3 regions of the Streptococcus pasteurianus genome follow, and region 3 is predicted to be linked to each of the others. Evidence: predicted binding sites of a transcription regulator. Region 3 holds the regulator's gene; each other region holds the start of a gene.
The links. The regulator NrdR, encoded in region 3, represses ribonucleotide reductase genes. The targets are predictions, from matches to a motif close to ACACNATATATNGTGT.
Positions count from the first base shown of each region.

Region 1: a site for NrdR is predicted at 1,686-1,701, ahead of E8M05_RS02640 (deoxynucleoside kinase). Genes of this name have one in related genera too.
Region 2: a site for NrdR is predicted at 4,609-4,624, ahead of nrdH (glutaredoxin-like protein NrdH). Genes of this name have one in related genera too.

Region 1 is NZ_CP039457.1:467,742-478,882, forward strand. It holds tRNA gene E8M05_RS02630 (tRNA-Thr) at 1-65, shown strand, start outside; gene E8M05_RS11400 (nicotinamide mononucleotide transporter) at 110-316, opposite strand; gene E8M05_RS11405 (hypothetical protein) at 590-769, opposite strand; gene E8M05_RS02640 (deoxynucleoside kinase) at 816-1,454, opposite strand; gene E8M05_RS11410 (hypothetical protein) at 1,792-1,962, opposite strand; gene E8M05_RS11415 (hypothetical protein) at 1,993-2,202, opposite strand; gene E8M05_RS02650 (nucleoside phosphorylase) at 2,315-3,082, opposite strand; gene E8M05_RS02655 (DUF1912 family protein) at 3,298-3,552, shown strand; gene E8M05_RS02660 (helix-hairpin-helix domain-containing protein) at 3,554-3,859, shown strand; partial or broken gene E8M05_RS02665 (GNAT family N-acetyltransferase) at 4,111-4,689, shown strand; partial or broken gene E8M05_RS02670 (shikimate kinase) at 4,689-4,940, shown strand; gene E8M05_RS02675 (valine--tRNA ligase) at 4,965-7,616, shown strand; gene E8M05_RS02680 (SIR2 family protein) at 7,815-11,039, opposite strand.
Region 2 is NZ_CP039457.1:615,460-626,600, reverse strand. It holds gene icd (NADP-dependent isocitrate dehydrogenase) at 1-623, opposite strand, end outside; gene E8M05_RS03440 (citrate synthase) at 652-1,770, opposite strand; gene acnA (aconitate hydratase AcnA) at 1,774-4,437, opposite strand; gene nrdH (glutaredoxin-like protein NrdH) at 4,723-4,950, shown strand; gene nrdE (class 1b ribonucleoside-diphosphate reductase subunit alpha) at 5,022-7,181, shown strand; gene nrdF (class 1b ribonucleoside-diphosphate reductase subunit beta) at 7,708-8,670, shown strand; TPP riboswitch at 8,765-8,862, shown strand; gene thiT (energy-coupled thiamine transporter ThiT) at 8,939-9,505, shown strand; gene E8M05_RS11425 (hypothetical protein) at 9,728-9,925, opposite strand; gene E8M05_RS03405 (LysR family transcriptional regulator) at 10,120-10,656, shown strand; gene ribH (6,7-dimethyl-8-ribityllumazine synthase) at 10,714-11,141, opposite strand, start outside.
Region 3 is NZ_CP039457.1:1,736,391-1,747,531, forward strand. It holds gene E8M05_RS09095 (pilus expression-regulating Snf2 family helicase) at 1-2,457, opposite strand, end outside; gene der (ribosome biogenesis GTPase Der) at 2,601-3,911, opposite strand; gene dnaI (primosomal protein DnaI) at 4,066-4,968, opposite strand; gene E8M05_RS09110 (DnaD domain-containing protein) at 4,979-6,136, opposite strand; gene nrdR (transcriptional regulator NrdR) at 6,123-6,617, opposite strand; gene E8M05_RS09120 (HAMP domain-containing sensor histidine kinase) at 6,807-8,222, opposite strand; gene E8M05_RS09125 (response regulator transcription factor) at 8,291-8,983, opposite strand; gene E8M05_RS09130 (YceD family protein) at 9,228-9,764, opposite strand; gene htpX (zinc metalloprotease HtpX) at 9,903-10,802, opposite strand; gene E8M05_RS09140 (LemA family protein) at 10,929-11,141, opposite strand, start outside.

The DNA of each region.
Region 1 (11,141 bases), 880 kb from region 3:
ATAGTTAAATGGTATAATAGAGCAATGGTAATGCTCCGTTCCGAGTTCAATTCTCGGTGGCGGCAAAGATAGTTTGGAAGCCTCGCTTGAGGCTTTTTTTAGTGAAAATTTAAGCTTGTCCTTTGCCTTTCTTCCAAATCATAATCCCAACCAATCCTTGAGCAAACATGCTGAGGTAGCTGAAAGCGACGATTTGGTTTCCAATGGAAATAAATAGCATAAAACTAAGAAAGTCAACCAAAAGCCAAATGTAGTAGCCATCAAGGTGCCCTTTTACTTGTCGTTGTTGAGCAGTGAATGATAGTCCGTTTGTCAAAGCATCGAGGACAATTTTTTATCCACCCATCCAGTAAGACAGAAAGCCAAGTCCAATTGTCCAAAAGAAGATAGCGAGAAAAACGTCTTTGGCTCCGAATTTTTTATCGACAACAAGTTTACCATTATCATTACAGCGTTTTTTCTAACTGTAATGCCTGACAAATTCGGTTACGAGATAATAAAAACTTATAAACATATCACCGTAAATGCCTTGCATCCTAGCAACTAAAATCCCAGCGATGTTTTGAATCCCATTTGCCTTAAAGGTGGGCTACCATTGGAGCGCCAAAGTCCATGTTCCGATAAAGCCAAAGATTGACATGATAATTGAGAGAGTATTTAAGGCGGTAAAATCACCTGTGACTAGTGTCGGTAACATGCCATAGAGGGTAAAGCTAAGTGATGCCAGAAAAGCGATAATGACAAACAGTTTTTCTTTAGTGTATTCCATGCAAGGTTGAAAGAATTTTTAAGTGATAATTATTTTTCAAAAAATGTTAATCTCCAATTCCAATTGATTTCATTTCTTGACGGATCATTTGATAAACTTTTGCCCAGTCCTCCGATTTTGTAACATCGATATGGTCGGTGTTGATTTTCATTTTAGGACTGTATTGGTAGTTTTCATACCAGCTGTTGTAGTGTGTGTGAAGGAGTTTGTAGTAATCAGTGAGCCCATTAGCATTATCAGGCTGTTCAAAATCACGTCCACGTTTTTTGATGTTGTTCATGATGTGGTCAAAACTGCCTTCGAGGTAAATGAGCAAATCAGGGGATTTTTTAGGAAGTCCGTCAATCTCCTCCATCATGTTATCTAACAATTCTAGGTAAATCTTATATTCTTGTTCGCTGATACTGCCTTGAAGGGTATTGATATACGTAAAGAGAGCGTCTTCGTAGATGGAACGGTCTAAGACATTATTATCAGTATAATAAGCTTTTTTAATGGCTTTAAAGCGTTTATTTAGAAAATAAATCTGCAAAGCAAAGCCGTATTTTTCAGGGTCTTCATAATATTTATCTAAAATAGGGTTGTTATCAACAGGTTCGAAGAAAGCTGTTGTGCCTAATTCTTTGGCTAAAAGAGAAGTGTAGGTAGTTTTTCCAACTCCTATCATTCCTGCTAGAATAATCACGATGGTAATGCACCTCCAATATGCTAATGTAAGTGAGAATAGTTATGGAAATAGATTTGAGCATCTATTTAGAAAATGGTAGTAAATGTTTGGTGGGAGTTACGGTATTGTGGAAATAAGAAGATAGCCTCCTTCCTCTAAGTATTATCTATGTAGTGGGTAGTGGCAAGAAATCATTCTTGTTGAAACTGCATATTAAACACAATATCTTGTACTCTGTATAAAATCTTAGCACTATATTTTGTGTTTTGCAAGACTTGAAAATTATTATTTTTGTACTATACTGGTTACTTTTATTTGAACGGATAGCTTGAACAAAATAACAAAAAGCCTCCTGCTAGGTTACCATAAAGGTAATATCAGGATGCTTTTTATTGAGAAATCCTGTTGGAATTGTTCCAAGTTGGTGGAAGACTAATTTTGGATAGAGGGTAAGTGCAACATGGTTTGATTTGACAACGGCATTGAACTGAAGAATTCTAAATCTTAATTTTTTGGCAGTCGTCATAGAACGTCGGACGAGTTTTTCACCGATATGTTATCCACTAAAATGACTATCAACAGCGTAGCTGGTGTTGCAAATATGTCCACAACGTCCCACATTATTTAAGTGAAGAATATACAGACCGACAATTTGTCCAGTATCTGCTTGGTAGGCAACGCCTGTGTAAGTTTGGGCTTTGAAAAAGGCTTTTCCTGTCTCAAGAGTTAAGGTTTCAGTTTGTGGAAAGGCTACTCCGTCGGTCACGACTTGATTCTAAATCGCAATGGCTTGAGCGGTATCTTCATCAGTAAATGATTTAAATTTAATCTCCATGTTTCTTCTCTTTTCGAAAAAAATTATCACTATTATAATGATGTTAACGGAATAATTCAACGGCAAAACTTAAAGCAATGTTTGCAATACGGTCTTTGGTTTCAAGGTCAGCATCGTTAGCCAAAGTTCGAGGTTCCCAAGCTTCGGCATCTAGATTGTCAGCCGAATAAAAGAATTGAAAATGATTAATCTTGCGGAAGTTGGCAAATGCGGCAATCGCAGAGCATTCCATATCAACGGCGATAGCACCTTGTGTCTTTCGATTTGCCGTCTTTTGATGGGTTTCACGGTAAATGCCGTCAGTTGTCCAAACTTTTCCTTCTGTATAGGAGATATTTTGCGCGTCAAGAAACTGTTTAAACTGTTTGCGATAGGTGTGATTGAGCGCAATTTCACTTGCTGACGGAGCGTAGTGATAGCTTGTGCCTTCGTCGCGAATAGCGCTTGTAGGAATGATGATTGAGGTTTCTTTGATATTGCTATCTAGGACACCACACGTGCCAAAAACAAGGATATTTTCAGCACCCATAGCAATAATATCCTCTAAAATAGCAACACAGCCACTTGCCCCAACATAGGAGTTGAAAAAAGCAATTTTTTGACCCTGAAAATTTAGCTCATAGATTGGAATTTCCAAATTTGCGACACTTGTTTTTGCGATTTCACGGTGAGGAAATTCAGCTAAGATTCGTGCGAAAGTTCCTCTTGCAAAACAGGTTACAGCGGTTTTGGGAAAATCTGGCAAAGCTTGGATGACATCTTCTGGGTTAATAATCGCCGTTTGCTGATGGTCAAATTGTGATAAAATCATGCCAACACATCCTCCTTGAATTTCAAAAGATTTTTAATATTTTACTTAAAAACTCTGGAAAAAACAAGATGATTCACTAAAAAATAGTTTTTTCAGAAAATTTCCCTGTAAAAAGAAATGATTCGTGGAAATCATGTTACAAATCCTTTACAAACTTCTCTTTTTGCCTATGTTTGTGTTATAATATGACCTAGGAAATCAGACGAGAGGTGTTTATGACTTACGAACAAGAATTTTTAAAAGAATTTGAAGCTTGGGTAGATTCACAAATCGCAATCAACGAAATGGCGATGGAAGCTAGTCGTAAGATTGTGGAAGAAGACAAGGATGAACGCGCAGCTGATGCCTACATCCGTTATGAAAGTAAGTTAGATGCTTACAAATTTATCCAAGGCAAATTTGCTAATTATAAAGCCGGAAAAGGTTTCCACGAATTACCAGATAATCTTTTAGGGGAGAGAAATTACTAAAATGGCAAAGAAAAAGAATCGAAAAAAAGAGTACTTATTGAAATTGAAACGCGCAGGCATTATCAAAGCAGCTGCTAAAGTAGCTACTAATGTTGTTTCAAAAGCGACTCTTAGTTTGGAAGAATTTTCAGCGATTTCTGCCGTAGAGGGCATTCGACCAAAACTTATTGAAACACTTTATAATGAAGGGATTAAATCAGTTTCCGATTTCAAAAACTTTACTGAAAAAGACGTTTTGGCCTTTAAAGGAGTTGGTCCAGCAACTGTTAATAAATTGAAAGAAAATGGTGTAGCTTTCAAAGCTTAATCTATTTGCGTTAGCTGACTAAATCTGTTAAAATAAAAACATTCAGAGGTGTCTTAAAAAACATTTGTTACAGAGAGCGGTGTGGTTGAGAAATCCGTACAAATATTAAGACTGGTTGCTGAACGTTGTAACTGAATAATCAAGTTGCGAGTGCTAGTCACTCGAATGTGGGTGGTACCGCGGATTTATAAAAAGTTCGTCCCTGTCGAAAGACAGGGGCGATTTTTTACCACCAAAATGGTAGAGAACTTATGATTAAAATTTGGGGTCAGATTAAGGAAAGTAAACTTCCTGATATTGAGACAGAACGGCTATATTTGCGTCAACGTCTGATTTCAGATGCTGATGATATTTTTGCTTATGCGAGATTGCCAGAAGTGACTTGGCCAGCTGGTTTTCCACCTGCAGAAAGTGTGGAAGCAGAGGCATATTATCTTGAAAACATTATGCCAAAGTGCTGGCTTGAGCAGAAGATGCCGTTTGGTTATGGTATTTGCTTAAAAGGGACAAATAAAGTCATTGGTTTGGTTGATTTTAATAAGCGCCATGCTGATGATGTTCTTGAAATGGGCTATCTGCTTCATCCAGATTATTGGGGTCAAGGGCTCGTGCCAGAAGCTGCGCGTGCGCTGTTGAAAGTTGGATTTACCCTACTCAATCTCCACAAAATTGAAATTGAATGTTATGGTTACAACAAAGCAAGCCAACGTATTGCTGAAAAACTAGGTTTCACCCTCGAAGCTTGAATCCGCGACCGCAAAGACGCACAAGGAAAACGTTGTGACCTGTTGCGCTATGGATTGTTGAAAAATGAGTGGGAGGGTAGATGATGAATCTTGTTATTATTGGTGCACAAGCTTCAGGTAAGATGACGATTGGTCAAGAAATTGAAAAGATGACCAATATGACTTTGTTTCATAATCATGATAGCATTGATTTTGTTAGGCGTTTTATGGAATATGGGTCTATCTCAACTGAACTCATTCGGAAAATTAGAATGAATTTTTTTGAAGCTTTTGCTCAGAGCAATAAACCTCTTATTTTTACTGTTGTGATTGATTTTAATGATTCAAATGATATTGAAAAAATGTAGAAAGGACACATTATGTCAAAAGAACTTTCACCAAAATATAACCCAGCTGAGGTTGAGGCTGGGCGTTATCAAAAATGGTTAGATGAGGATGTTTTCAAGCCTTCTGGCGATAAGAAAGCTCATCCGTATTCTATCGTTATTCCACCACCAAACGTAACTGGTAAACTTCACCTTGGTCACGCTTGGGATACTACTTTGCAAGATATTATTATCCGTCAAAAACGTATGCAAGGTTTTGATACTTTATGGCTTCCTGGTATGGACCATGCGGGGATTGCAACACAGGCAAAAGTTGAGGCACGTCTTGCTGAAGGTGGTATCTCACGTTACGACCTTGGTCGTGAAAAATTCCTTGATAAAGTCTGGGAATGGAAAGATGAATATGCATCAACAATCAAACAACAATGGGGTAAAATGGGTATCTCTGTTGACTACTCACGTGAACGTTTCACTCTTGATGAAGGATTGTCAAAAGCGGTTCGTAAAGTCTTTGTTGAACTTTATAAAAAAGGTTGGATTTATCGTGGTGAATTTATCATCAACTGGGATCCAAAAGCTCGTACAGCCCTTTCTGATATCGAAGTTATCCACAAAGATGTCGAAGGTGCTTTCTACCACATGAACTACATGTTGGAAGATGGTTCACGTAGCCTTGAAGTTGCCACAACTCGTCCTGAAACAATGTTCGGTGACGTAGCCGTTGCGGTTAACCCAAATGATGACCGTTACAAAGATTTGATTGGTCAAAATGTTATCCTTCCAATCGTTAACAAAGCTATTCCAATCGTCGGTGATGAACACGCTGACCCAGAATTTGGTACTGGTGTGGTTAAAATCACTCCAGCACACGACCCTAATGACTTCTTAGTTGGTCAGCGTCATAACTTGCCACAAATCAACGTCATGAATGATGACGGTACAATGAACGAACTTGCTGGTGAATTTGCTGGTATGGACCGCTTTGAAGCTCGAAAAGCTGTCGTTAAAAAATTGGAAGAAATCGGTGCGCTTGTTGAAATCGAAAAAATGGTTCATAGCGTTGGTCACTCAGAACGTACTGGTGTGCCAGTTGAGCCACGTTTGTCAACACAATGGTTCGTTAAAATGGATCAATTGGCTAAAAATGCTATTGCTAACCAAGACACTGATGACGAAGTAAAATTCTACCCACCACGTTTCAACGATACTTTCCTTCAATGGATGGAAAACGTTCACGACTGGGTTATTTCTCGTCAATTATGGTGGGGTCACCAAATCCCTGCATGGTACAATGCTGAAGGTGAAATGTACGTTGGTGAAGAAGCTCCAGAAGGTGACGGATGGACTCAAGACGAAGACGTTCTTGATACTTGGTTTAGTTCAGCCTTATGGCCATTCTCAACAATGGGTTGGCCTGACACAGAAGCAGAAGACTTCAAGCGTTACTTCCCAACATCTACATTGGTAACTGGTTATGATATCATCTTCTTCTGGGTGTCACGTATGATTTTCCAATCATTGGAATTCACAGGACGCCGTCCATTTGAAAACGTGCTTATCCACGGTCTTATTCGTGACGAGCAAGGACGTAAAATGTCTAAATCACTTGGTAACGGTATTGATCCAATGGATGTTATCGAGAAATACGGTGCTGACGCGCTTCGTTGGTTCTTATCAAATGGTTCTGCACCAGGTCAAGACGTTCGTTTCTCTTACGAAAAAATGGACGCTGCTTGGAACTTCATTAACAAAATCTGGAACATTTCTCGTTACATTTTGATGAACAATGAAGACCTTACGCTTGACCAAGCTAGCGCAAATGTTGACAAAGTTGTTGCTGGTACGGCTGGTAACGTAACTGACCGCTGGATTCTTCACAACTTGAATGAAACAATTGCCAAAGTTACTGAAAACTTTGATAAATTTGAATTTGGTGTAGCTGGTCACATCCTTTACAACTTCATCTGGGATGAATTTGCTGACTGGTACGTTGAATTGACTAAAGAAGTGCTTTATAGCGACAACGAAGACGAAAAAGTTATCACTCGTTCAGTTCTTCTTTACACACTTGATAAGATTCTTCGTTTGCTTCACCCAATCATGCCATTTGTTACTGAAGAAATCTTTGAACAAATTTCTGAAGGTTCAATTGTAACTGCTGAATACCCAACAGTTAATCCAGCATTTGAAAATGAAGCTGCGCACAAAGGTGTTGAAAGCCTTAAAGACCTTATCCGTGCTGTCCGTAACGCACGTAGCGAGGTGAATGTTGCTCCAAGTAAACCAATCACACTTCTTGTGAAAACAAGCGATAAAGAATTGGAAGACTTCTTTAACAGCAATGTGAATTATATCAAGCGCTTCACAAATCCTGAAAAACTAGAAATTTCTTCTGACATTGAAGCACCAGAATTGGGAATGTCTAGCGTTATCACAGGCGCTGAAATCTTCTTGCCACTTGCTGACCTTCTTAACGTTGAAGAAGAATTGGCACGTCTTGACAAAGAACTTGCTAAATGGCAAAAAGAATTGGACATGGTGGCACGCAAACTCGGCAACGAAAAATTCGTCGCTAACGCTAAACCAGAAGTTGTCCAAAAAGAACGCGACAAACAAGTCGATTACCAAGCCAAATACGACGCAACAGTCGCTCGTATCGAAGACATGAAAAAATTGGTGAAATAAATTAAGCTTTCTACAAGGATTCGTTAAGATTGCCTTAAGTAAGGAAATCTATACTATAAAAAATCCTAGTTAACTTTCTTTTTCACAGATAACTACTTTTCAAAGAGTATCACAATCAAAAAGCACCCCACCTCAACTGTAAGTTGAAGTGGGGTGCTTTTTGGAATCCAAGCATGAAAATTAGATAATATTTCTAATCTATTTGGTATAATTTCCAATTTTTCTTTTGAGTTCTTCCCATTCAGGGGGAGATAGTAATTCTTGAATATACTGAGACTCTTTTAAACTTATGAGCTGTGTATCATCAAGATACGGTAATAGTACAAATAATGATTCTAAATCCTGAAAACTTTTTCTAATTTTTCTATTTTCTAAAAGAATCCATATGTATTTAATTAGTAGGTTGTTTTTTTCATTATTAAGTTTTTCTTCGCTTAAGTAATAAGTCAGAGAATATAACTCAATATTAGCTGTACATTCTGTTATAGTATTTTTAAGAGTATCTAAGAAACTTAAGTATTTATCGCTGTTAAGTTTATCTTCTTGAATAATATATGCAAGTGATGAAAGAATATTATAACTTTTATTTTTTTGTAATATAAGTTGTTTTAACCAATCGTTTTCGTATCTGAATTTTTCTTGACTTAAGAAAATTAAATTAACCATATAGTTGAAGTTGTTATGCTGAAACATTATTTCTCTGGGTTCTATATAATCAAGTGCTATTAGTAGTGCATAACTCAAAGCATTGTTATCATTAATTTTTGTTTTGAGTAAGTTAGAAACTAGCTTTTCGAAAAGCTTTCTAATATTATCCGGCATTCCGATATGATAATAAATGTATCCTAGAAATGTTTCATAATTAACTATTTCAGTACTTATGTCGTACTCATATAAGAATACGCCTTTCATAAATTGTTTGTAAGGACCATGTGAGAGGTTGTCAATTTTTTCTTTTATATCTGTTATATATTTCTTGTGTTTAATCGCTAATTCTATTAAAGTAATTAAATATTTTCCCAATTCAGAATTGATAAATAGACTTATATCAAAAGTTTTATTATCTGATAAGGAACTATCCAAATTGTTAGGAGATATACTAAAAAGTTTATTGATTATTTGTGTATTTAAATTATTTTGTTGAACGAAGTATGTGAAAAACTTTTCCTTATCATGTGAAAAGTGATTATCATTCATATTTTCTAAGCAGGTACTTATCGAAAAATTTATAATATTTTTTGGCAACTCTTCAATAATTGCAAGTTTATAAAATAGAGAAGAGTATCTGTTGAATAACTTTTTACTATTATTGCTCAAGAAAGTCCAAAATTTTTCTTGCAATTCTTTATTTGAATTATTTGTCAATAATTCAATACAGAAATCGATTGTAGCATTAACAGTGTTCTCTTCCCAAGGTTTTTTAGGATTAAATTGATTTTCTTGAGAAGTTAACAAAATATTAAGGAGTTCTTGCTCTGATAAATTTAAAATCTGTTCTACGGTTATAAATGAATTATTTCGAACAATAAAGGATGCTCCTCCAGTAATTAATTCGTGATAATTATCGAGAGGGAGTATTTGTTGTTTTTCAAGTTCTGAAGAATGTCTTTGTACAAAACTATTAAGTTCAGAGCCAAAAGTTTGGTCATTGAAATTAATATTGTTAATTAATTTTTCGACTAAATTACTTTCTAATGATATATCATTATCTAATTTTACTAATATTTTTTGTATGACTTTTCTAGAAATTAATTCTTCAGGAATTTTTTCTAGAAGGGATTCTTCATTGATAAAAATATGATTCTTGCTTAATAGTATATATAATATTTCTAAAATCCCACCTTCTGAAATTAATTCTTCAATTGAATAAGGAATTATTTCTTGGCTAAGTTCAACAGTATTAATAAGTTCAATAATTTGAGAGGAATTTAAATTTAGTTTTAGCTTTTCTTTAACATCGTTAGTTAAGTATATTGATTTACTATAAGTGTCTTTTGAATCTTTTGGTGTAAATTGATTAATAAACCAATATCCCATTAAATCACAATCCTTAATAAATTTTGTAAACGGAATACTAGCTGTTGTACCGATTGCAGATCTAATATTAACTAATTCATCAATTGAAATTTTTTGATAATCAATACCATATTTGTACAAATTGTATAAAGAATTAATATAATAATTTTGATTACCTTTAGAAAATAACACTTTTAGGATTTTCCACTCTTCAAGCGATAGTGATTCTTTATTTTGATCTACGAAATTCCAAAAAGAGTCAAAATTATTGATGACGGTATTTTTTACCACGTTACTCTTAAATGTTGAGTGAAGAATAAGTTCGGGAATTTCTTTGTCATTAAGTGTTAATATTTTTTTATATAGAGCATTTAAAAATGTTCCATTATCTGCGTTATTATTTAAAGCATTGATGACTTCGTCTTCAGTGGAGATTGGATTTAGTAATAGTTGCCATTCTCGATTCTGTGGTGATAATCCAGTTTCTTCATTAATTTTATCGGTTAATTTTTTTATAAACACAGGAAGATCATCAAATGAGCTACCATACCAGATTATTGAAGTATGATTTTCATTTTTAAAAAAAGTAGAATAAAGATTACGATACTCTTTATCAATCTTAGGGTCATTGGTTTTGTCAGCTTTCATTAAAGCGTAATGTTTGTTTTTGGGTGCTAGTAGAGATAAAATTTCATCTTCTTCAAGGCTAACGCCAACAAATAATACAGTTAAATTTTTAGTTGAGAACCACTTTTTTAATTGTTCAAAATTATGTTTTTCTTTGTGATATGTTTTAGAGTAGTCAGCTGAGGAACTAACAAAGAAGTTCGGGTCACAATGTGGGGTTCCATGGATATGGAGAATATCTCCCCACTCGAGTTTACTATCATTATTTATAACAAACTCTTGGAGATCATTAATGCTTTTGACACTATTTCGTAGTCTTTGGGCATGCTTTTCTATTTCTAAATCATAATTTGAAGTAACGAATATTGCATCAATATTAACTAGTGCTTCGAGTATTTCATTAGATGGTTGGTATGGTACTAATTTTTCAAAATAGTTTTTTTCAAAGTTGAGCCTATTTTTCTTAAATTCCTCTTCACCTAAAATGGATTTTAATGAATGATTTACTAAATCAACTTTCCGTTTATTGTTTAAGTTTGATTTTGATATGGTGTCAAAGACTAAATATTTTTCTCTTCCTATGCTAACATTCTCGATATTTAGTAGATAGGATTGCCAATATTTAATGAGATGAGTAACATAATCATTCCAATTGGGATATCCTTGTGAAATTGAAACACCTGCACCAACAAAGATAACTAGTTTTTGCTTTCTAATAGCTTGGACTAAGTCAGTTACAAGAGAATTGAACTCTTCATCCGTGTAAGTTTGTTTTTCCATAATCCTCCTTTTTATATTTATTATAATTATATGATACGTATGTTATTATACTATAGTTTAATATAGAAAAAAGATAAAAAATTAGTTTGATTCTATGTATTA
Region 2 (11,141 bases), 1.0 Mb from region 3:
GCAAGAGCGTATTCAATCGCAGAGCGAATCAAACGTTCACTACCTTCTTGTGAGATTGGTTTGATTCCGATACTACTTGTTTCAGGAAAACGAATCTTGCTGACAGACATTTCAGTTTGCAAGAAATCAATGACTTTTTTCACTTCTTCTGTGCCAGCATTCCACTCGATACCTGCATAAATATCTTCCGTATTTTCACGGAAAATAGTAATGCTTGTTTTTTCTGGTTCTTTAAGTGGGCTTTCAATCCCTTTAAAATAACGAACAGGACGCACACAAGCGTATAAATCCAATTCTTGACGAAGGGCAACATTTAGTGAACGAATTCCACCACCAACTGGTGTTTCTAGTGGACCTTTGATAGCGACCAAATCTTCTTTAATCGTTTCAAGAGTTGCTTCTGGTAACCATTCTCCTGTTGCTTCATGCGCTTTTTTACCAGCTAAAAGCTCAAACCATTCAATTTTTTTCTGACCTTGGTAAGCTTTATCAATCGCTGCATCAAAGACAGCACGCGCATTTTTCCAAATGTCACGTCCAACACCATCCCCTTCAATAAAAGGAATAATTGGATTGTTAGAAACAGTCAAGTGACCATTTTCTAAAATGATTTTATCTGCCATTTTTCTCGTTTTTCCTTTCTAAGGCTTTTTAGCGTTCTTCAAGTGGTGTGTATTTCAAACCGAGCTCTCCAGTATAATGAGAACGTGGTCGAATCAATTTGTTATTTTTTTGTTGTTCTTGAATATGAGCAATCCAGCCTGATACACGGCTCATTGCAAAAATAAGGGTAAAAATCGAGCTATCAATACCAAGAACATGGTAAACTGTTGCCGAATAGAAATCGACATTTGGGATAAGCCCTTTAGTGTGTTTCATGTAATCTTCAATTTCACGTGACAAGTTGAACCACACTTCGTTTTCAGTACCTTCGGTAAGAGCTTGTGCCATTTCACGCAAATATTTTTCACGTGGGTCTTGTGTTTTATAAACACGGTGACCAAAGCCCATGATTTTTTCTTGCGAATCCAATTTTTCTTTCAAATACGCTTTGGTATCACCCATTTCACGAATTTCAGTTAACATGTCAAAGACACGTTCATTAGCACCACCGTGAAGTGGTCCTTTAAGCGTACCAATTGCAGTTGTCACACAAGAATAAATATCAGCCAATGTTGACGCACAAACACGCGCTGCGAATGTTGACGCATTTAATTCATGGTCAGCGTGTAAAACCAAGGCACGATTTAAAGCTTTCACTTGCAATGGTGTTGGTTCTTCGCCGTTTAACATATAAAGGAAATTCGCTGCAAATCCTAAATCTTCACGTGGGGCAACTGGTGTTTTCCCGTCACGTAAACGCGCAAAAATTGCAATAATAGTTGGCATTTTAGCCATTAATTGAATAGATTGTTCATATGTTGCTTCTTCAGAACTATCTTCAGCATTGACATTATACACACCAAGCAAACTAACTGTTGAACGAAGCACGCTCATTGGGTGCAAATGGCTGCGCGACTGAATCATAATGCATTGTTCAACCGCATCGCTGATAGCATAATTTTCACGAAGTTCTTTCACAAAACTACCAAGCTCTGCTCTATTTGGCAAATGCAAATTCCAAAGAAGGTAAATCACTTCTTCAAAACTAGCATCGTTATCCATTAATTCAGAAATATTATAACCTGCGTAGGATAAATTGTCATCAATAATTGAACTAATATAGGTATTACAAGCTATTAAATCTTTTAATCCGCTTCCTCCTGTCATAGATTACGCTTCCTCCAATTTCTTTCTAACAACCATTGGTAAGATACCGCCGTTTTTATAGTAACGAATGTCAGCGTCGGCATCAAAACGTAGCATGGCTTTAAAGTGTTTTTCACCTGAGTCATCACGAGCTACAACATCAATAATATCGTGAATACCAGGATTTTCTGAAAGATTAATATCGTATGTTTCAAGACCAGTTAAACCAAGGCTTTCTGCTGTATCACCTTCTAAGAATTGCAATGGTAGTACACCCATCATGACAAGATTTGAGCGGTGAATACGTTCAAAACTTTCAGCCAAAACAGCTTTAACCCCAAGAAGGTTAGAACCTTTGGCAGCCCAGTCGCGACTAGATCCCATACCATAATCTTTACCTGCAATGACTAAAGTATCGACATTATCTTCTTTATAATGCATAGCAGCGTCATAAATTGGCATGATTTCGCCGTTGTATTTTGTGTAACCGCCAATTTTACCGTCCGCTAATTGGTTTTGGATACGAATATTGGCAAATGTTCCACGCATCATGACTTCGTGATTACCACGACGGCTACCATATGAGTTGAAGTCAACGTAATCAACACCACGATTATCTAAATACTTAGCAGCTGGGCTATTTTTAGCAATATTACCAGCAGGTGAAATGTGGTCAGTTGTCACACTATCACCAAATTTGGCTAATGGCTTAAGATTTCTCAATGGCTTAATTGCTAAATCATCACCTAGCTTGTCAAAATATGGTGGATTTTGAATATAAGTTGACGATTCATTCCAACGGTAAATCTTACTTTCTTCTGTTGGAATTTGATTCCATTTTTCACTGTCTGTAAAGACATGTTCATATTCTTGTTCGAACAATTCACGTGTCACGTATTTATTGACATATTCTGCCACTTCATCATTGGTTGGCATGATGTCTTTAAGATAAACAGGTGCATTATTTTGATCAAAACCAAGTGGTTCTGTTGTTAAATCAATATTTGTATTTCCAGCAAGTGCATATGCCACAACAAGTGGTGGGCTAGCAAGAAAGTTTGCTTTGACAAGCGGATTGACACGTCCTTCAAAGTTACGATTACCTGATAAAACAGCAGATACTAACAAGTCTGTCTCTGTAATAGCTTCTGCCACTTCTGGACGAAGGCTACCTGAGTTACCGATACATGTCGTACAACCATAACCGACAATGTTAAAGCCAAGTGTATCTAAGTAAGTTTGCAAACCAGAATTACGTAGGTAACCTGTAACCACCTTAGACCCTGGAGCAAGTGATGTTTTAACTGTTGGAGCTACGCGCAAGCCACGTTCAACAGCATTTTTCGCAAGCAAACCAGCTGACATCAAGACGTAAGGGTTTGAGGTATTTGTACATGATGTGATAGCTGCGATAGCCACATGTCCTGTTTGAATCTTAATATCTTGGTCATCAAAATGAACGGTTGCTTTTTTATTGATTTCATCAGCTGTCAAACCAAAGCCTTGAACACCAGCTTCACGAACTAAGCTTTCTTGGAAAGTTTGTTTGGCTTGTGTCAAATCAATCAAATCTTGTGGACGTTTTGGTCCAGAAATACTTGGTGAAATTGTTGATAAATCAATTTCAACGACTTTAGTGTATTCCGCTTGATGCTCTGGGTCGTAAAAAAGATTATTGTGTTTGACATATTCTTTTGTTAAAGCAATATGGTCTTCTTTACGGTTTGTTAAACGCATATAATTGAGCGTTTCATCATCAATTGGGAAATAGCCGCAAGTTGCACCGTATTCTGGTGCCATATTGGCAACGGTGGCACGTTCGGCAAGGCTAAGATTTGATAAACCATCACCAAAATATTCAACGAATTTACCAACAACTTTTTCTTGACGAAGAACTTGTGTCACTTTAAGAGCTAAATCGGTAGCGGTGGCAATTTTAGGAAGTTTACCTGTCAAACGAACACCGATAACTTCTGGAACTGGAAAGAACGATGCTTCACCAAGCATTGCTGCTTCTGCTTCGATACCTCCGACACCCCAACCAAGGACACCAATACCGTTAATCATTGTTGTGTGACTATCAGTACCAAACATTGAGTCTGGATAAAGCATGCCTTCTTTTTCAATGACAACATCACTAAGGAATTCAATGTTAACTTGGTGAATGATACCAGTTGCAGGTGGCACCGCACGGTAGTTATCAAACGATTTTTCTGCCCATTTCAAAAATTCATAGCGTTCATTGTTACGTTTAAATTCAAGGTTAATATTATCTTCTAAAGCTGTGTCACAGCCAAAGAAATCGACTTGGACACTGTGATCAATAACCAAATCAACTGGAATGTCTGGATTAATAAGTTCAGCATCTCCACCATTGGTAACAATGGCATCACGCATTGATGCAAGGTCAACAACAACAGGAACGCCTGTAAAATCTTGTAAGATGACACGACTTGGTTTGAACGGAACTTCTCCGCCTGTTTTTTTAGGATTGTAAGTTGCTAAATTTTCAATGTGATTTTTTGTAACATCTACACCGTCATACTTTCTGAGTAAACTTTCAAGTAATATACGAATAGTGTAAGGGATTTTCTTGATATCTCCTCCATAATGTGAAACCGCTTCTTCAAGATTAAAATACGAATACTCACTATCTTTTAAGGAAAACTTTGATAAAAATTCTGTCATGTACAACCCCCGAAATATAATAAATTTTTTTAATTATACAGCTTTCAGAATATTTAGTCAAGTACAACCTATAATATCGTGTTAGGTTTTATGACATATCATATAATATAAAACTTTAGCATTTCTAAAAAGCTTGATTTTACAATATTTTGTGTGTTATATCATTTTTAAATACTACATATTGTGTTTTTTCGAGAGATTTTTCTTGCTTTTTTGACTAATTTTGGTTATTCTAAATTAGCATTGAGTTTCCCATAAGGAAATATTTTTTAGGAGGATGCCCTAATGGCTAATAAAATCACAATTTTTTCAAAAAATAACTGTATGCAGTGTAAAATGACAAAAAAACTCTTGGATAAAGAGGGAGCTGATTACCAAGAAATCAACATCGACGAACGTCCTGAGATGATTGATTATGTAAAAGACCTTGGCTTCTCTGCTGCGCCAGTCATTAAAGCAGGTGACATTATTTTTTCTGGCTTTCAACCTGCAAAATTAAAAGAAATTATCTAAACCTTCTATATTAAATTAAAATTAGAAAGGAGTTACCACACTTCAATTAATGAGCGTTGGTATCTTACTTTATGAGTCTTAAAAATCTCGGCGATGTTTCTTATTTTCGCCTTAATAATGAAATTAACCGTCCTGTGAATGGACAAATTCCCCTGAATAAAGATAAAGAAGCCCTTAAAGCTTTCTTTCGTGAAAATGTCATTCCATATTCAATGACTTTTGACACGATTATCGATAAAATCAACTATTTGATTGATAATGATTATATCGAGTCAGAATTTATCAACAAGTATACGCCAGATTTTATTGAGACTGTGGCTAAGGATTTGCAAGCACAAGGCTTTCGTTTTAAATCTTTCATGGCCGCCTATAAGTTTTATCAGCAATATGCTTTAAAGACAAATGACGGTAAACATTATCTGGAAAGCATTGAAGACCGTATTCTTTTTAATGCCCTTTATTTTGCTGACGGTAATGAAGAATTGGCACGTGATTTGGCAACTGAAATGATTCATCAACGCTATCAGCCTGCTACACCTTCCTTTTTAAATGCTGGTCGTAGTCGCCGTGGTGAATTTGTCTCTTGTTTTCTCATTTCAGTAACTGACGACATGAATTCGATTGGGCGTTCTATTAATTCAGCGCTACAATTGTCCCGTATCGGTGGGGGTGTTGGTATCAGTCTTTCAAATCTGCGTGAGGCTGGTGCTCCTATCAAGGGTTATGAAGGGGCAGCTTCTGGTGTTGTTCCTGTCATGAAGCTCTTTGAAGATAGTTTTTCATATTCTAACCAACTGGGGCAACGTCAAGGGGCTGGTGCTGTTTACCTTGATGTTTTCCACCCAGATATCATGGCGTTTCTATCAACAAAAAAAGAGAATGCTGACGAAAAAATCCGTGTCAAAACTCTCTCACTTGGTATCACTGTGCCTGATAAATTTTACGAATTAGCTCGCAATAACGAAGAGATGTATCTCTTTAGCCCATATAGTGTTGAGCGTGAATACGGCGTACCTTATAGCTATGTTGATATTACGGCTGAATATGACAAAATGGTTGCTAATCCAAATATCGTCAAAACCAAAATTAGAGCACGTGATTTGGAAACTGAAATTTCAAAATTACAACAAGAATCTGGTTACCCTTACGTGGTCAATATTGATACAGCTAATCGTACCAATCCAATTGACGGTAAAATTATCATGTCAAATCTTTGTTCAGAAGTGCTTCAGGTTCAAACCCCTAGCGTGATTAACGACGCTCAAGAATTTGTCAAAATGGGAACTGATATTTCATGTAATTTGGGCTCAACAAATGTGGTTAATATGATGACTTCACCTGATTTTGGACGTTCTATCAAAGCTATGACACGCGCCTTGACCTTTGTTTCGGACACCTCATCTATTGAAGCTGTGCCAACAATCAAGCATGGCAACGAACAAGCGCATACCTTTGGACTTGGTGCTATGGGGCTTCATACTTTCCTAGCTCAACATCACATTCATTATGGTAGCCCAGAATCCATTGAATTTACCAATATTTACTTTATGTTAATGAATTATTGGACTTTGGTGGAATCAAATCATATCGCTCGTGAACGCAAGCAAACATTTGTAGGGTTTGAAAACTCAAAATACGCTGACGGAAGCTATTTTGATAAATACATTACAGGTGAATTTGTCCCAAAATCTGACCGTGTGAAAGAACTCTTTGCAGAACATTTTATTCCTAGTGGTGAAGATTGGGCTAAGCTCCGCGATGCTGTGATGACAGACGGACTTTACCACCAAAATCGTCTAGCAGTTGCTCCAAATGGTTCTATTTCTTACATTAATGATGTTTCTGCGTCACTTCACCCGATTACGCAACGTATTGAGGAACGTCAGGAAAAGAAAATTGGTAAGATTTATTACCCAGCTGCTGGTTTATCTACAGATACTATTCCTTATTACACTTCTGCTTATGATATGGATATGCGAAAAGTCATTGATGTTTATGCTGCGGCGACTGAACACGTTGACCAAGGATTGTCACTAACGCTCTTTCTGCGCAGCGATATTCCGCAAGGCCTCTATGAATGGAAAACGCAAAGCAAACAAACCACTCGTGACCTTTCTATCCTGCGCCATTACGCCTTTAATAAAGGCATTAAATCAATCTACTACATCCGTACCTTTACCGATGACGGTGATGAAGTCGGCTCAAACCAATGCGAAAGCTGTGTAATTTAACTGAGTAAGTCTGACTAGACGTTAAAACGTCTGTCAGACTACGCTATTCGCTATGGCGAATGGCTAACTCACTTACTAACTCCATTAATCGACTAGTATCGAGTCGATTAATTACGTGTCGTAACCTTTTCCAATACTCGTATTGGTCCTAAAGGACCTAATAGCAAGACGTAAAACGTTATAGCGAAATGGTTAACTCCTTTACCAACTCCATTAATCAACTAGTATCAAATCGATTAATTATGTGGTGTGACTTTATCGAACAACTATTAGCAAGTCATAATGACATGGCGTAATCTTTTAAAAACTTATACTTGTTCTACAAAAGCTAAAATCAAACAGTAACTACTTTCGCTTAGGAATTCAAAAAGGTGTTAGCATTGGGGTAACTTTCACTCTTGGCAAAATACCTTGCTCTTGCTAGGTTAGCTTACTCCATGAAAAAAACAATCTTAAAAATTTAAATACTATTTCTGAAATCCCAGTCGTTTGGCTGGCTTTCTTAATCACTTTTAGGAGAATATAAATGTCACAAACTTATTATGAAGCCATTAATTGGAACGAGATTGAAGACATCATTGATAAATCAACTTGGGAAAAGTTGACGGAGCAATTTTGGCTTGATACGCGTATTCCGTTATCAAATGACCTTGATGATTGGCGTAAATTGTCAGCAGAGGAAAAAGACCTTGTCGGAAAAGTCTTTGGCGGATTAACTTTGCTAGATACCATGCAATCTGAATCTGGCGTCGAAGCGATTCGTGCGGACGTCAGAACCCCCCATGAGGAAGCTGTTCTGAATAACATTCAATTCATGGAGTCAGTTCATGCCAAATCTTATTCATCGATTTTTTCAACACTTAACACAAAATCTGAAATTGAAGCCATTTTTGAATGGACAAATAGCAATGACTACCTGCAAAAAAAGGCAAAAATCATCAATGATATTTATGAAAATGGAAACGCACTACAAAAAAAAGTTGCCTCTACCTTCTTAGAAACTTTCCTATTCTATTCAGGTTTTTTCACACCACTTTATTATCTTGGCAATAATAAATTGGCAAACGTTGCTGAAATTATCAAATTGATTATCCGCGATGAATCTGTTCATGGCACTTACATTGGCTATAAATTCCAACTTGGTTTCAATGAATTATCTGAAGAAGAACAAGACAATTTTCGTGAGTGGATGTATGATTTACTTTATCAACTTTACGAAAATGAGGAAAATTATACCAAATCGCTGTATGACGGTGTTGGTTGGACTGATGAAGTATTGACATTCTTACGCTACAATGCCAATAAAGCTCTGATGAATCTAGGGCAAGATCCTCTTTTCCCAGATACTGCTAATGACGTTAACCCTATTGTTATGAACGGTATTTCAACAGGAACGTCTAATCACGACTTCTTTAGTCAGGTCGGAAATGGTTATCTCCTTGGTTCTGTTGAAGCCATGCAAGATGACGATTACAATTATGGTCTCTAGTCTGAACTAATTTTGAAAATGTGTGATAACTTTTAAAAAACATGAAAACTAATCTTGACAAGAAACTATCTTCCATGCTAGACTATAGGTGATTAGATTCACAAAGGAGTGCCTCTGGCTGAGATCGCATTTGCGAAATCCTGATAACCTGATCTCGTTAGTACGAGCGTAGGGATTGTGACATGACCGTTTTAAACTTTGTTTTGAATATCATTGCACATATTATCAGAAAATTAAGCTCCTTTGTATAATAAAGGAGCTTTTAATGATGTCGTCAAAAAATTCTCAACTGTCTGCTTTGATTGAAACAGCTTTGGTAGCTGCTTTAGCCATGGCTTTATCTTATATTCCAGATTTTGCAAGCTGGTTCACACCGTCGTTTGGAGCTATTCCCTTGGTTCTCTTTGCACTACGTCGAGGAACAAAATATGGCATATTAGCTGGACTGATTTGGGGCTTGCTGCATTTTATCCTTGGTAAAGTTTGGTATTTAGCTTTATCACAAGTACTTATTGAATATATCCTTGCCTTTGTTTCCATGGGATTAGCTGGGATTTTTACCGTTCCTTTTCAAAATGCTCTGGTCAAGGACAATAAAGGACGTGCTTTATTTTACGCAACAGGTGGTGCTGTTTTAGCTGTCTTTGTTCGCTATTTCTGGCACTTCGTCGCTGGCTTTATTTTCTGGGGCAATTATGCGCCAAAAGGAATGTCGCCTTACTGGTATTCATTTACCGTTAATGGAACAGCTGGGATTTTAACCTTGATTTTTGTTATTTTAGCGCTAACTATTATCATTCCGACACAAGGAAAACTTTTCTTAGTTAAGAGATAAAACAAAAAAACACGTTTGTAGCGTCAGATTGAAGAAAAAGTCCATTTTGGATATTTTTCTTCAATCTTTTTTTCTTTTTGTTAAAAAATAAAAAACCTTAGGAACACCGTTATATCAGCATTTCTAAGAGTTTATTCAAATCGATAGATACACTCTAAATTTACAATATTTATACTGTTGAGAGGGTTTGTCTACGCTCTGACACGTTTGTAGCGTGTTTTTTTAATTGACCTTGAGACGACGATGATAACAGCGGTAAAAAAGTACAACCCACATCATGGCTTGCGAGAAAATGGTCATGCTCAATAGCATACCAATGGCTTTTATAGCAATATCCAAGCCAATCCATTCATTACAATAGCTTCTTGCAGCTGCTTCTGCTGCATTTGTGGTCACAACATTAGTTAATTCTGAATACATCTAGACATTGGTGAAAGAAACGAGCATAACAATAGCACCATAAATAATTTGAGCTACCGAACTGTTAAAGTCATTAGCTACTAAAGATGTCGTATTCGATATATCATATAACGTAAAAGTGCCACAATGAGAAACACTCAGGAAAAATACGATTAGGTTCGGTAGCCCCTGGTCCGCTTTACATTGCTGAAGATGTGGCATCCGAGCATATTAGCATTGATAATAATTTGCTTTCGGAAAATGATGTCATTGCTAAATTGCTGTCTCAAGATTATCAGCTCATTTTTACGCACCAAGAAATTCAAACAGATGACATCGAATCGCTTTATGTCGGCACGGAAAGTTTACGTGTTAACAGTGATGCCATAGTTGTCCCAGCTAATAAAACCGAAACGACGTTTCAAGAAATGGCTGGTTTTAGTTTCGTGGTTCTTCGCGACATTGGCATTTGGCAACGAATTATCGAGGACAATATTCCAAATGCGAAATTCATTTACCAAGCTGAAGTTGATGATTTCAATGAAATTAGGCGCTATTCGAGTTTGCCGTATTTCACAACCAATATTACGCAGCTCACGCGCGAAAGGCAAGTACACAATCGCCGTTTAGAAATGCCAATTACCGACGAAACTGCACAGATTGATTTTTACCTTGCCTATCTGAAAACAAACAAATCACACTTCAAAGTGGACATTACCGCCATTCAAACCGCCTGGGCACATTTGAAATGAGAATGACGAAATAGCTGAGTGTTCTTGCTCAGCTTTTTGCTATCTATCACGTTTGTTTTAGAGTTGTTTTGCTAGGTTAATCATTTCAAGCACACCTTGTGCGCATTCGCTGCCTTTATTTCCTGCTTTTGAACCTGAGCGTTCGATGGCTTGCTCAATATCTTCTGTCGTAATCACGCCAAACATAACTGGAATATCGCTTGTGAGATTGATTTGCCCGACACCTTTTGCCACTTCATTACAAACAAGATCGTAGTGACTAGTTGACCCACGAATAACACTGCCAAGTGTGATAACACCGTCGTATTTTCCACTTGCAACGATTTTTTTCGTCATAAATGGAATTTCAAAAGCACCTGGAACCCAGTAAACATCAATAGCTTCTTTAGCTACTTCGTTACGAATCAAGCCGTCCATTGCTCCACCTAATAATTTCGAGGTAATAAATTCATTAAAGCGTGCAACGACGATAGCGATTTTAACAT
Region 3 (11,141 bases):
TTCTTGCATTTGTCGAAGCTGTGCTAAATAAATCGCTTTTTGCTTATGATCAAGCTCATTAGGATAATTAATTTCAATCAAATCTGGTAATTCTGGAAGAACTTCTTCTTTACGGCGACGCATGATAAATGGCTTAATAAAACGTGCCACTTGCTTAGCTTCCATTTTGAGGAAACGTTTTTTATCTGGCAATAATCCTGGTAAAACAATTTGGAAAATTGACCAGATTTCCAATAATTTATTTTCAATCGGTGTTCCAGAAAGAGCAAAACAATTTTTAACCTTAAATTGGCGCAAATAATGAGCAATCTTCGTTTGTGTATTTTTCATCACTTGCGCTTCATCCAAAATCAAATAATCAAAATTCAATTGACTATATTCGTCAAAATCTTGACGGAAAGAGGAATAACTAGTAATCACAACCTGATGATTTTGCGAAATAATATCATCACGCACTGCTTTTAAACCGTAAGCCACAACGACATCAATTTCTGGTGCAAAGCGGGTAAATTCATCCTGCCAATTGTAAATCAAACTTGACGGCGATAAAATCAAAATGCGTGTTTCTGGCGTTAATTTAGAGGTTAGAAAAGCAATTGTTTGTAAGGTTTTACCGAGTCCCATATCATCAGCTAAAATACCACCAAATCCGTAATGGTCAAGCATAGATAACCAACGAACACCAGTCGTCTGATAATCTCGCAACTGCGTGTTTAATTCCGGAATCGTAACCTCAAAATTTTCTGGGTGTCTCAAATCGTGTGCCAATTGTTCAACTTCTTTTGAAAATGTCACACGATCATTGTCTTGGAATAAATCTGAAATTTGGAACGCTGAAATGGCTTCTAATTGTAAATGCCCATTTTTCAGCTGCTTAGCTCGTAATTTTTGCAAAGCATTGCTGACACGTTGTGTTTCCTCATCAAAAACAACTAATTTACCAGCATCATTCACAAAATAGGGTTGATTTTTAAAGAGTGCTTCTAAGGCAGCATCAATATCGTTTTCAAAAATAGTTGAAAAATCAAAAGAAATATCCAACAAACCACCATTTGTTTGAACAGAAACTTGTGGGCGCTCAAACTGACGCATTTCCTCAAGATCATCAGACAGGATTACCTTACCTAAACGTTCCAATTGTTCCAAAGTATTGGTAAAAAAGTCGTATAAATCTTCATTCGCCAAAGGTGCATGGTAAGATGAAAACGAGGCAGCAAAGCCATTTGCTTCTAAAGTCCTAAACACACGTTCTTCATGCTTAAAATGACTAGCAAATGGTAAGTCTTCGAGTTCACGTTTACTACTGACCTTAACCGTACCATAATCAAAAGTCACCTTTAAAGCAATCTCTTGGTATTCATTTAACATTAAATGGAAAGAAGGTACAAAGTCATGAATTTCAAAACTTTTCGGAGCTTCAACCACTCCAAGCTCTTTAAAATCAAGCAAACTAGCAGCTAATTTTGCTTGGTCATCCAAATCAAAGAACAAATGCTTCGCTAAATCAGACTCAATCGGCAGACTACGAACAGCGGCTAAGATTTTTTGTTGTTTCAAATTCAAACCGTAAATCATACCATTTGTAAATAAGAAAGTATTGTCAAAAAGTGGCTGAAATGTTTTTTCTGTAATAATTAGTTCAATTGATTGACGGTGAACCATGACTTTAAATGACAACAGCCCTTCTGAGGCATCTAATGGTCTAAAAACCAGTTGCCCATAATTTTGATGATTGTGTTCAAATGAGAAATCATAAAGCGCGTTTAACAATGAAATGCCTTCCTCAAATGTCCCACTTGTCAACGCAAGATTTCGACCGTGATTTGGCAAAATATACTCCAAATCAACACGGTCACTATCTGGCAAGACACGCCATAAAAATTGAATTAAGTCTTTACTAGCCTCATCAAATTGAATCAAAGACAAAGGTTCAAAATAATTTTTCCCAATTTGATAATAGCCTTCGCTTTTAATAATCGCTAAAAAGGCTTTAATGTCTCGGACAACATAAGCACGGTCATCAGGCAAACGATTAATTTTTAACGTCCACCAATAATCTGATGAATAGGGGCTCTGATTACCATAAGCTGCTAAACGGTATTTTGTTGTGTCGTCATCGTTGATAACCAAGCCGTCCAGAAAGACACTACCAAATGAGGTTACTTTTTTCGTTTCTTGCTGAATTTCTTGATGTGAACTAAGCTCATCTGACAACTCTTTGCCTTCTGTATTATTCTTTAGGAAGTACTCTAAAGCCGCCAAATGCTCACAATATTTTTTCTTGGCAAACAGATCACAATCACATCTCACTTGTTCATCTTCTAAAGCATACTGAAGATGATGTACACCAACTTTCGCTTGAATTACTTCTTCTTGTTTACTAACAATATCAACCAAACCTTGTTCGTAAAGTTCTATTCCCTGATTGCGAATTCGACCTGGAATCATTCTACCCACTCTTAGCCACCACCTTTTTCCTTATCCTTTTATTATATCAAATTCAGCCCTCTTTAGCTTGAAAAAATAATCCTTTTAATTTTATTTTTAGCGATATTTTCCAAATGCAGCAAAAAAAGCACCACAAACGGTGCTTTTAAATCTTATTTACGTTTGCGGGCAATCAAATTGATTGGTGTGCCTTCAAAGCCGAAAGCTGCACGGATTTGATTTTCCAAGAAACGCATATATGAGAAGTGCATGAGTTCTTCTTCGTTAACAAAGATAACAAACGTTGGTGGTTTAACAGAAACTTGTGTGCCGTAGAAGATTTTCAAACGTTTCCCTTTATCTGTTGGTGTTGGGTTGATAGCAATAGCATCCATGATAACATCATTAAGCACAGCTGACGGAATACGTTTGTTTTGGCTTGCGCTAATTTTCTTAATCATATCAGGTAATTTGTTCAAGCGTTGTTTTGTCGCCGCTGAAACAAAGACAATTGGTGCATATGACAAGAATTGGAATTGATCACGAATATCTTCTTCCCATTTTACAACTGTATGGTTGTCCTTTTCAATTGTATCCCATTTGTTAACAACGATAATGATTCCTTTACCAGCTTCGTGAGCAAATCCTGCAATACGTTTATCGTACTCACGAATTCCTTCTTCGGCATTGATAACCATAAGAACGATGTCTGAACGATCAATGGCACGCATTGAACGCATTACTGAATATTTTTCAGTATTTTCATAAACCTTACCAGATTTACGCATACCTGCGGTGTCAATCATTGTGTATTCTTGACCGTCGCTGTCCGTAAAGTTTGTGTCGATAGCATCACGTGTTGTCCCTGCAATTGGGCTTGCAATCACACGTTCTTCACCAAGAATCGCATTAATCAAACTTGATTTACCAACGTTTGGACGACCAATCAAACTGAATTTGATAATATCTGGATTTTCGTCCTCTTCCTCAACAGGCAGATTTTCAACGATAGCATCCAAGACATCCCCTGTACCAATACCGTGAACAGATGATACTGGATATGGGTCCCCAAGACCAAGTGAGTAAAAGTCATAAATATCACTACGCATTTCAGGGTTGTCAACTTTATTGACCACTAAAATCACTGGTTTATTAGTACGATACAAGATTTTTGAAACATATTCATCAGCATCTGTAACGCCTTCTTTTCCTGAAACCACAAACACGATAACATCTGCTTCAGTCATCGCAATGTCAGCTTGGTGTTTGATTTGTTCCATAAATGGTGCATCAACGTCATCAATACCACCAGTATCAATCAATGAAAACTTGCGGTTAAGCCATTCACCCGTTGTGTAAATGCGGTCACGTGTAACACCTTCGACATCTTCCACAATTGAAATGCGCTCACCGGCAATACGGTTAAACAAAGTCGATTTTCCAACATTTGGACGCCCGACAATAGCAACTGTAGGTAAAGCCATAATTCTTCTAGTACCAGCTTCGTTAAAACAGTCTAAACTATTTTAAGTGGATTTTTTTCCACACGAAAGACATTTTGATTTCTCAAGAATCCCTTTGTCGAATTTATTCCTTTCAAATTCTTTTATCTATTTTATCACTTTTAATGATTTACGATTAGCGACGATTATCACCTTGTAAATGAATTTCACGAGCCAAATAACGAATACGTTCCATGACACGCTTGGCTTGCCATGTTTCATCACCTGAACGTGATGCCGCAAAATGTTCTTCAAGTCCTTTAACATCAAGATTTGATGTAAAGAATGTCAAGAGATTTTCTTGCATGCGGTATTGTAAAATAACCTGCAAAACATCATCACGAATCCATGGGCTTTGTTGCTCTGCCCCAATATCATCAAGAACTAAAATTTCAGATTGTTTGATTTGGTCAATTTGCTCTTTCACCGTTCCTGTATTGATAGCATTTTTAATATCAACACAGAAAGTCGGAAAATGAAGCAAGGTCGTTGACTTGCCGTACTTGGCAGATAAACGATTTGCTAGATAAGCCATCAAATAAGACTTCCCAACACCAAAATTTCCAAAAACGTAAAGCCCTTTTTGAGTTCCAGTCTCAAGATTTTTTTGGTAATCGTTCAAATAATTGTAAATTTCAATACGATTTGGGTCTCCTAAATCAAGATCATCTGTTGAAATGTGTTTGAGACTAGCTGGCAAACCAATCAAAGTCACACGATTTTTAATATCTTGACGTTTTTTAGCCTCGACTAACTCGCGTGTTTCCAAATAAATGACATCTGCATAGCCCTCATTCATGCTAAGAGCAGGCTTGTAACCTTTAGCAATATAGGATTTATCCTGATTTTGAAATTTTTCACGCTCCACCATGAATTGATTAAACTTAGGTAAGCTACGGTTAATTTGCTTCTGAGTCAAGCCATTTGACGTGATAAAATCAGCAATTTCCTTATCTGCTAAAATAACTTGGGTCAATTCATTAAGGTCTGTGTGACTTTGGCGAAGCTGTTTAGCCAAGGTTTGTCCGATTTTTTCCATCATTCGCTCCTTAATCTTCTAACATGCTACGTTTGAGTTCTTCCAATTTTGCCTTTTCTTCAGCAGTAGCAACGTGCTTGTATTCTTTTGCTGTCCATTCAGGGACATTGCTTTTAGCAACCTTTGCTTGTGTTTTACGGTCTTTATTGCGTTGGGTAAAGCTACGCATTTTCAAAACAGCAGCTTCAGCAGTCGTAATATTTTGATAGGCAAAATCATTTGCTACCTTCATAATGTAAGGTTTATTGAGATTAGCTGACTGTGTTTTACTTAAAGTATAAAGCACCATAACGTTAATTACTTCATCTAAAAAGCTCATGTTGGCTAATTCTTCCAATAATTTTCGCTCACTCTCGGTAACTACTGCACGACGTGGTGCTTTGATTTTCTCCAAAAATTCTCTTGCATTAGCTTGCTTAGCTTCACGAATAATCACTTGTTCCTTGGCATCAAATTGCTCTTTGCTTTGATCTTGTGATGTCGTATTTTTTTGTTGTTCCAACTGAACAGTCATTCGTTGTGGTGAAATTTTACCATTAATAGCCGTGCTTTTTGCCAAATGATAGGTATCAAACCAATTCATTGTGTATTGGTCAGCAAGGCTGTAAATCGAAACAACATCTGCTTTTTCATCTTTAAATTGCAGGCCATCACGCAACATCAAACGCTCAAAGCTATCCAAATCAAAATGATTTTTTGACACATTTGCTTTTGGCTTTGGTGTCCCCTCTGCTGAAAAAATATCCGAGAATTTTTTGGAAATATCTCTAGCCTCTTGCGGAATTTTAATATCCAATTCCGCCACTGCAACATCTCCAATTTCCTGCTCTAACAAACGACGATAGATAGGATTGCTAAGAAAAGTTTCACGATTCAAAGCTGGCTGTAATTTTAAAACATAAGCATCACGTGTTTGGTACAAAACAAGCAAATCAACAGCAGTCAAAATTGCAAAAGCTTCTTCCGCCTGATGCATGCTTAATTGCAAATGATTGAGAATCTCACTAAATTTATGACGTTTAACACCATTATCAAAAAATGCCAATAAATAATCGTAAAGCAAAACCGCGTGATTTCCAATCACTGGGTGATACAACTGGCTAAGACTATCAGAATCTAATAAAACCTTATTATTTTTGATATAAGAAAACTCATCAATCGGTCTCATTTAAATTACTTCTTTTCTTCTTACTATGAACTCGTTTGGTAATTTGTTGTAGAAGTTCTTCAATCTCATCAACGTCCTTAAACGATTTGTAAACAGAGGCAAAACGCACATAAGTGATCTCATCAAGTTCAGCTAATTCATCCATGACAAGGTTACCAATGGCTGTACTCGGAACCTCACCCTCGTACTCACTACGAACTTTTTGCTCGATACGTGAGACAACTTGTTCAATATCATCGCTTGATACTGGACGTTTTTGAGCACTTTGGAAAATACCATTTAAAATCTTTTCACGAGAAAATTGTTCACGCGTTCCATCTTTTTTTATGACTAGTAAGGGCAATTCTTCAACACGTTCAAAAGTCGTGAAACGTGTATGACAATTTTCACATTCGCGACGACGTCTAATGGTATTTCCGTCCTCAGCTTGGCGACTATCAATAACACTTGATTTATTATAATTACATTTTGGACAACGCATGCAAACACCCCATTTTACCAATTAATTTAATACTTTATTCTAACATAAAATCAATCATTAGGAAAGTAATACCAGTTTGACCATATCAGCCAAAACTTTTCCCATTTTTTAAACCTTGTCCCTTTTCTAATAAAAAATTGACCGTTCAATTATGCTTTATTAGAAAAACGAACAGACCGAGAGAAAAACTCAGTCTGTTTTATCTTGTTTTGCCTTAATTATCGGAATAACCAATGTAAACTCCGTGCCTTCATCAACAACACTATTAACGCTAACATTGATCTCATAAGCATTAACAATCTGCTTAAGAATAGCTAAACCAATCCCAAGACCTCCTTGTGTCGAAACACAATTACGTGATTTATCTGTTCGATAAAAACGTTCAAAAATATATTTTAGGTCTTCCTGAGAAATACCTTCTCCTTCATCCTGAACTTTGATAATAGCATCATCTCCTTGGACGTCCAAAGTCACATGTATTATTTTACTTCCAGAAGAATATTTTACGCCATTATCAATTAAAATCAAAATTGCCTGTTCGAAATGATTTTTGTAAATTTCTGCAAAGACACATTCTTCCACACTTGTTGAAAATTGAAAATTAAAATCTGGGTGCAAAATACGGAAATTTCCCAAAACAAATTCAATTGATTTTTTCAAATCTGTTTTTTCACCTTTGTGTAAATCAAAACTTCCCTGAACACGAACCATATCTAGCATTTCATTAACCATAATGGACATTCGATCCGTTTCATGATAAGCAGCATCTAAACTTTCTTCAAGAATATGTTGGTCTTCTTTCCCCCAACGTTTCAGTAAACCAAGATGTCCTTTAATAACTGCAATCGGTGTTCGTAATTCATGACTAACATCACTAACAAAACGCGCTTGTCTTTTAGTATACCCTTCAATTTGGTCTAGCATTTTATCAAAGTTAGCAGAAATTTCTTCAATTTCATCTCCAGAATGAATAGCACTACGGACAGTCAAATCACCAGGGGTTTCGGCAATATTACTAACAACTCCTTGAAATTCTTCCAACGGACGTAAAAAGCGTTTTGTCGAAGAGAAAAGAACATGTGAAATTAACCCCATCTCAGCCAACTCTGTAATCAAAAGGATTGCTACAAGACAATATCGCATCCGATAGTAGGAGCTAAAGTGTTGAAAAAGCGTCACATAGCCAATAACTTCTTTTGTGTTTTTGGAGTAAACTTTCGCCGTTGAATAGTAACCTGTAAAAGCAGGTGCACGGTAGATTTTTATCTTGCCAACTGTACCTGTTTTAAAATTTGCAACTGACTTATCAGTCGTTAAAACTAATTGCTTATCCTTGTTAAAAATGGCGACATCTTGATTATCAGAAGTCAAATCATCAATACCACCACTTTTATCTAGGATATATTGGGTACCATCTTCCTCAACAAGTGACCTCGTAGCATTATATTCATCCAACAGCTCCAAAAGATTATCAACTGTCAGTGCACTTTCTTGAGACAAAAAATCTCTCACTACTTCGGCACCTTGCTCAACATCGTAACGTTCTCGTGCTAAAAAGATTTGGGTAGTCCCAAAGTAAACGATTAGATTAAAAATAGTTAACACAAGGAGAATCCGAAGCAAAGAGAAAATCGATATTTTTCTAGATAAAGACTTTTCTTCCCATTTTATCATTATTTTTCTCGAATAATGTAGCCCATTCCACGAACTGTTTGAATGTAAGATTCTTTACCTGGAATATCGACTTTTCCGCGAAGGTAACGAATGTAAACATCAACAACATTTGTCTCAATATCAGTATCATATCTCCAAACATTGGCTAACAGTTCTTCACGTGTCATTACACGATTAACATTCGACAAAAGAACACTTAACAAATCGTACTCACGTTTTGTAAGCGAAATTTCATCATCACCTCGAACCGCTGAACGATTTTGAGGATTTAAGCGTAGACCAAGCAATCCTTCTTTTCCTTGATTACCCTGTTCTCGTTTAAATTCAACATCTTGCCGACGAAAAACGGCACGAACACGAGCCAAGAGTTCTTCAATTGCAAATGGTTTGACAATATAGTCGTCTGCACCACGATCAAGCCCAGCAACAATATCCATAATAGAGTCGCGAGCTGTCATCATAATAATAGAAGTTTCTTTTTCCAATCGAAGACGACGCGTAATTTCAAATCCATCCATATCTGGAAGCATTAAATCAAGCAAAATCAAGTCAAAATCATCATCAAGAGCTGTTTGAAGCCCTAAACGCCCGTTTGTTTCTACAACTACTGAATAACCTTCATGTTGTAATTCCAAAGACACAAAGCGTGCAAGATTTTTTTCATCTTCAATAATTAAAATCTTTTTACTCATTGTCACCAACCTTTTATTATTTTATTATTCTAAAAATTATAAAATCTCTATTTTGCTAAAGTATACACTCTTATACAGAGCGCCTCCTTTGTTTATTGATTAAAAAAATATTATAGCATTATTGCTGATTTGTTATAATATCATCAAAGCAAATATTAAAGATAAGTATACTATAACACTTTAAAAGTATATCAAAGTGTTAACAATAATTCAAGAATACTTTATTTTTTTAATAAAAATATTATCAATCTTCAAACAATCCATTTAAAGCAGAAAACGGACTATTTTCTTTTTTCTTCTTATTCTGCAGGGCATTATATTGTTCTTCTGTCAAAACTGACCAGCTATTTCCTGATGGCATTGTGTCAGAATTTTGTTCTTCTTCGCTTAAAACTTGCATTGGAATCGTTAATAAAATATTATCAATAGCACTCTCTTCTAAATCAATATAATCTTCTTCAAGTACTAAGACAAGATTTTCTCTAACAAGATCTTCTTTTGCATGAATATCCGCTGCGTCAATAAAAATTTCTGAGACTTCTTCAACTTGATGTACATCTACAGGCAACATTGAGCGACTTGATGGTAACGTAATCGTATAATCAAGTGTATAATTTAACAGATATAAGCCATCATCGTAGGAAATAGTTCCTTGTACAAAAATCTCTTTAACATCTAGCACATCTTTAGTACGTTCTATTAATTTTTCTTTAATTTCTAAAACAGAATTAAAACTAATTCCATCTGAATTCTTTTTTATTTCCGAAATTGAAAACATCATTATTACCTCTTTTAAAATTTCTTTACTATTATACCAACTTTTTACAGTATTGTCTGTACATATTACTACCAATAATAAAGCTTATTGAATAACGTAGCAACAAAAAACTTCACACAAGCGTGTGAAGGAGAAAAATACTTACATTTGACGAAGACGTTCAATACGATCCGAAATAGATGGATGTGTATTGAACAATGATGTTGTTCTTTCTTCTTTTTTGATAGGGTCATTAATATAGAGTGCCGCACTTGCTTCATCAACAGGATGATGCATTGGAGAAGATTGCTCCAGTTTTTGAAGTGCTTTAATCATTCCTTCAGGGTTGCGAGTGAGTTCAACAGAACTGGCATCAGCAAGGTATTCACGTTGCCGTGAAATCGCTAATTGAACAAGAGTTGCAGCAAGTGGTGCTAAAATTAACGATAAAATCGAAAAGAGAAGCATCAAAATACCAAGACCACCCTCATCACGGTTATTTGATTGGCGACGACTGTTCCCACCAAACCACATCATGCGACTACCAATACTGGCAATCAAAGTCACTGCGCTGGCTAAGGCGACAGCAATGGTAGAAATGCGGATATCGTAATTACGAATATGACTAACTTCGTGTCCGATAACACCTTCCAATTCTTCACGATTCATCACAGCTAACAATCCTGTGGTGGCTGCGACGGCAGCATTTTCAGGACTCGAACCTGTCGCAAACGCATTTAAAGAATCATCTTCAACGATAAACACGCGCGGCATTGGAATTTGTGCCACCATTGCCATATCTTCTACAATATGATAAAGTTCTGGGGCTTCTTCCTCGCTGACTTCACGCGCATTGTTCATTGACATGACAACATTTGTAGATTGAAAAATCATACTAGCAGCATAGATTCCACCAATGATTAAGGCGATAACCACACCGAATTCTAGGCTATCTAACCAAAGATAGCCTACTGCGGCACCAATAGCTGACAAAATCAAGAAGAAAACAAGAATCAAAACAACCGTTCTTCGCTTGTTACTAGAAATTTGATCGTATAACATGATTTTATTAAGAAAATAGAAAGTCTCTTTGAGTTGTTAAAGTCACCAACCATTTCAAGAGACCTTCCATTTTATTCCTTTCTTTATTAAAGGTTGCTTTAAAACAACTTCTCAAAACACCATTTTTTAAAAGTCAAATGATACTTTTGGTGTTTCTTTTTCATCTTCAGGTGTTTCCAAGAATTGGCTTGGTTTAAAGCCAAACATACCTGCGATGATATTACTTGGGAAAGTTTCTAATTTAACATTATAATTTGCTGTTGTTGTATTGAACAACTGACGTGAATAAGAAATTTTGTTTTCTGTATTTGTCAATTCATCTTGCAACTTGATAAAGCT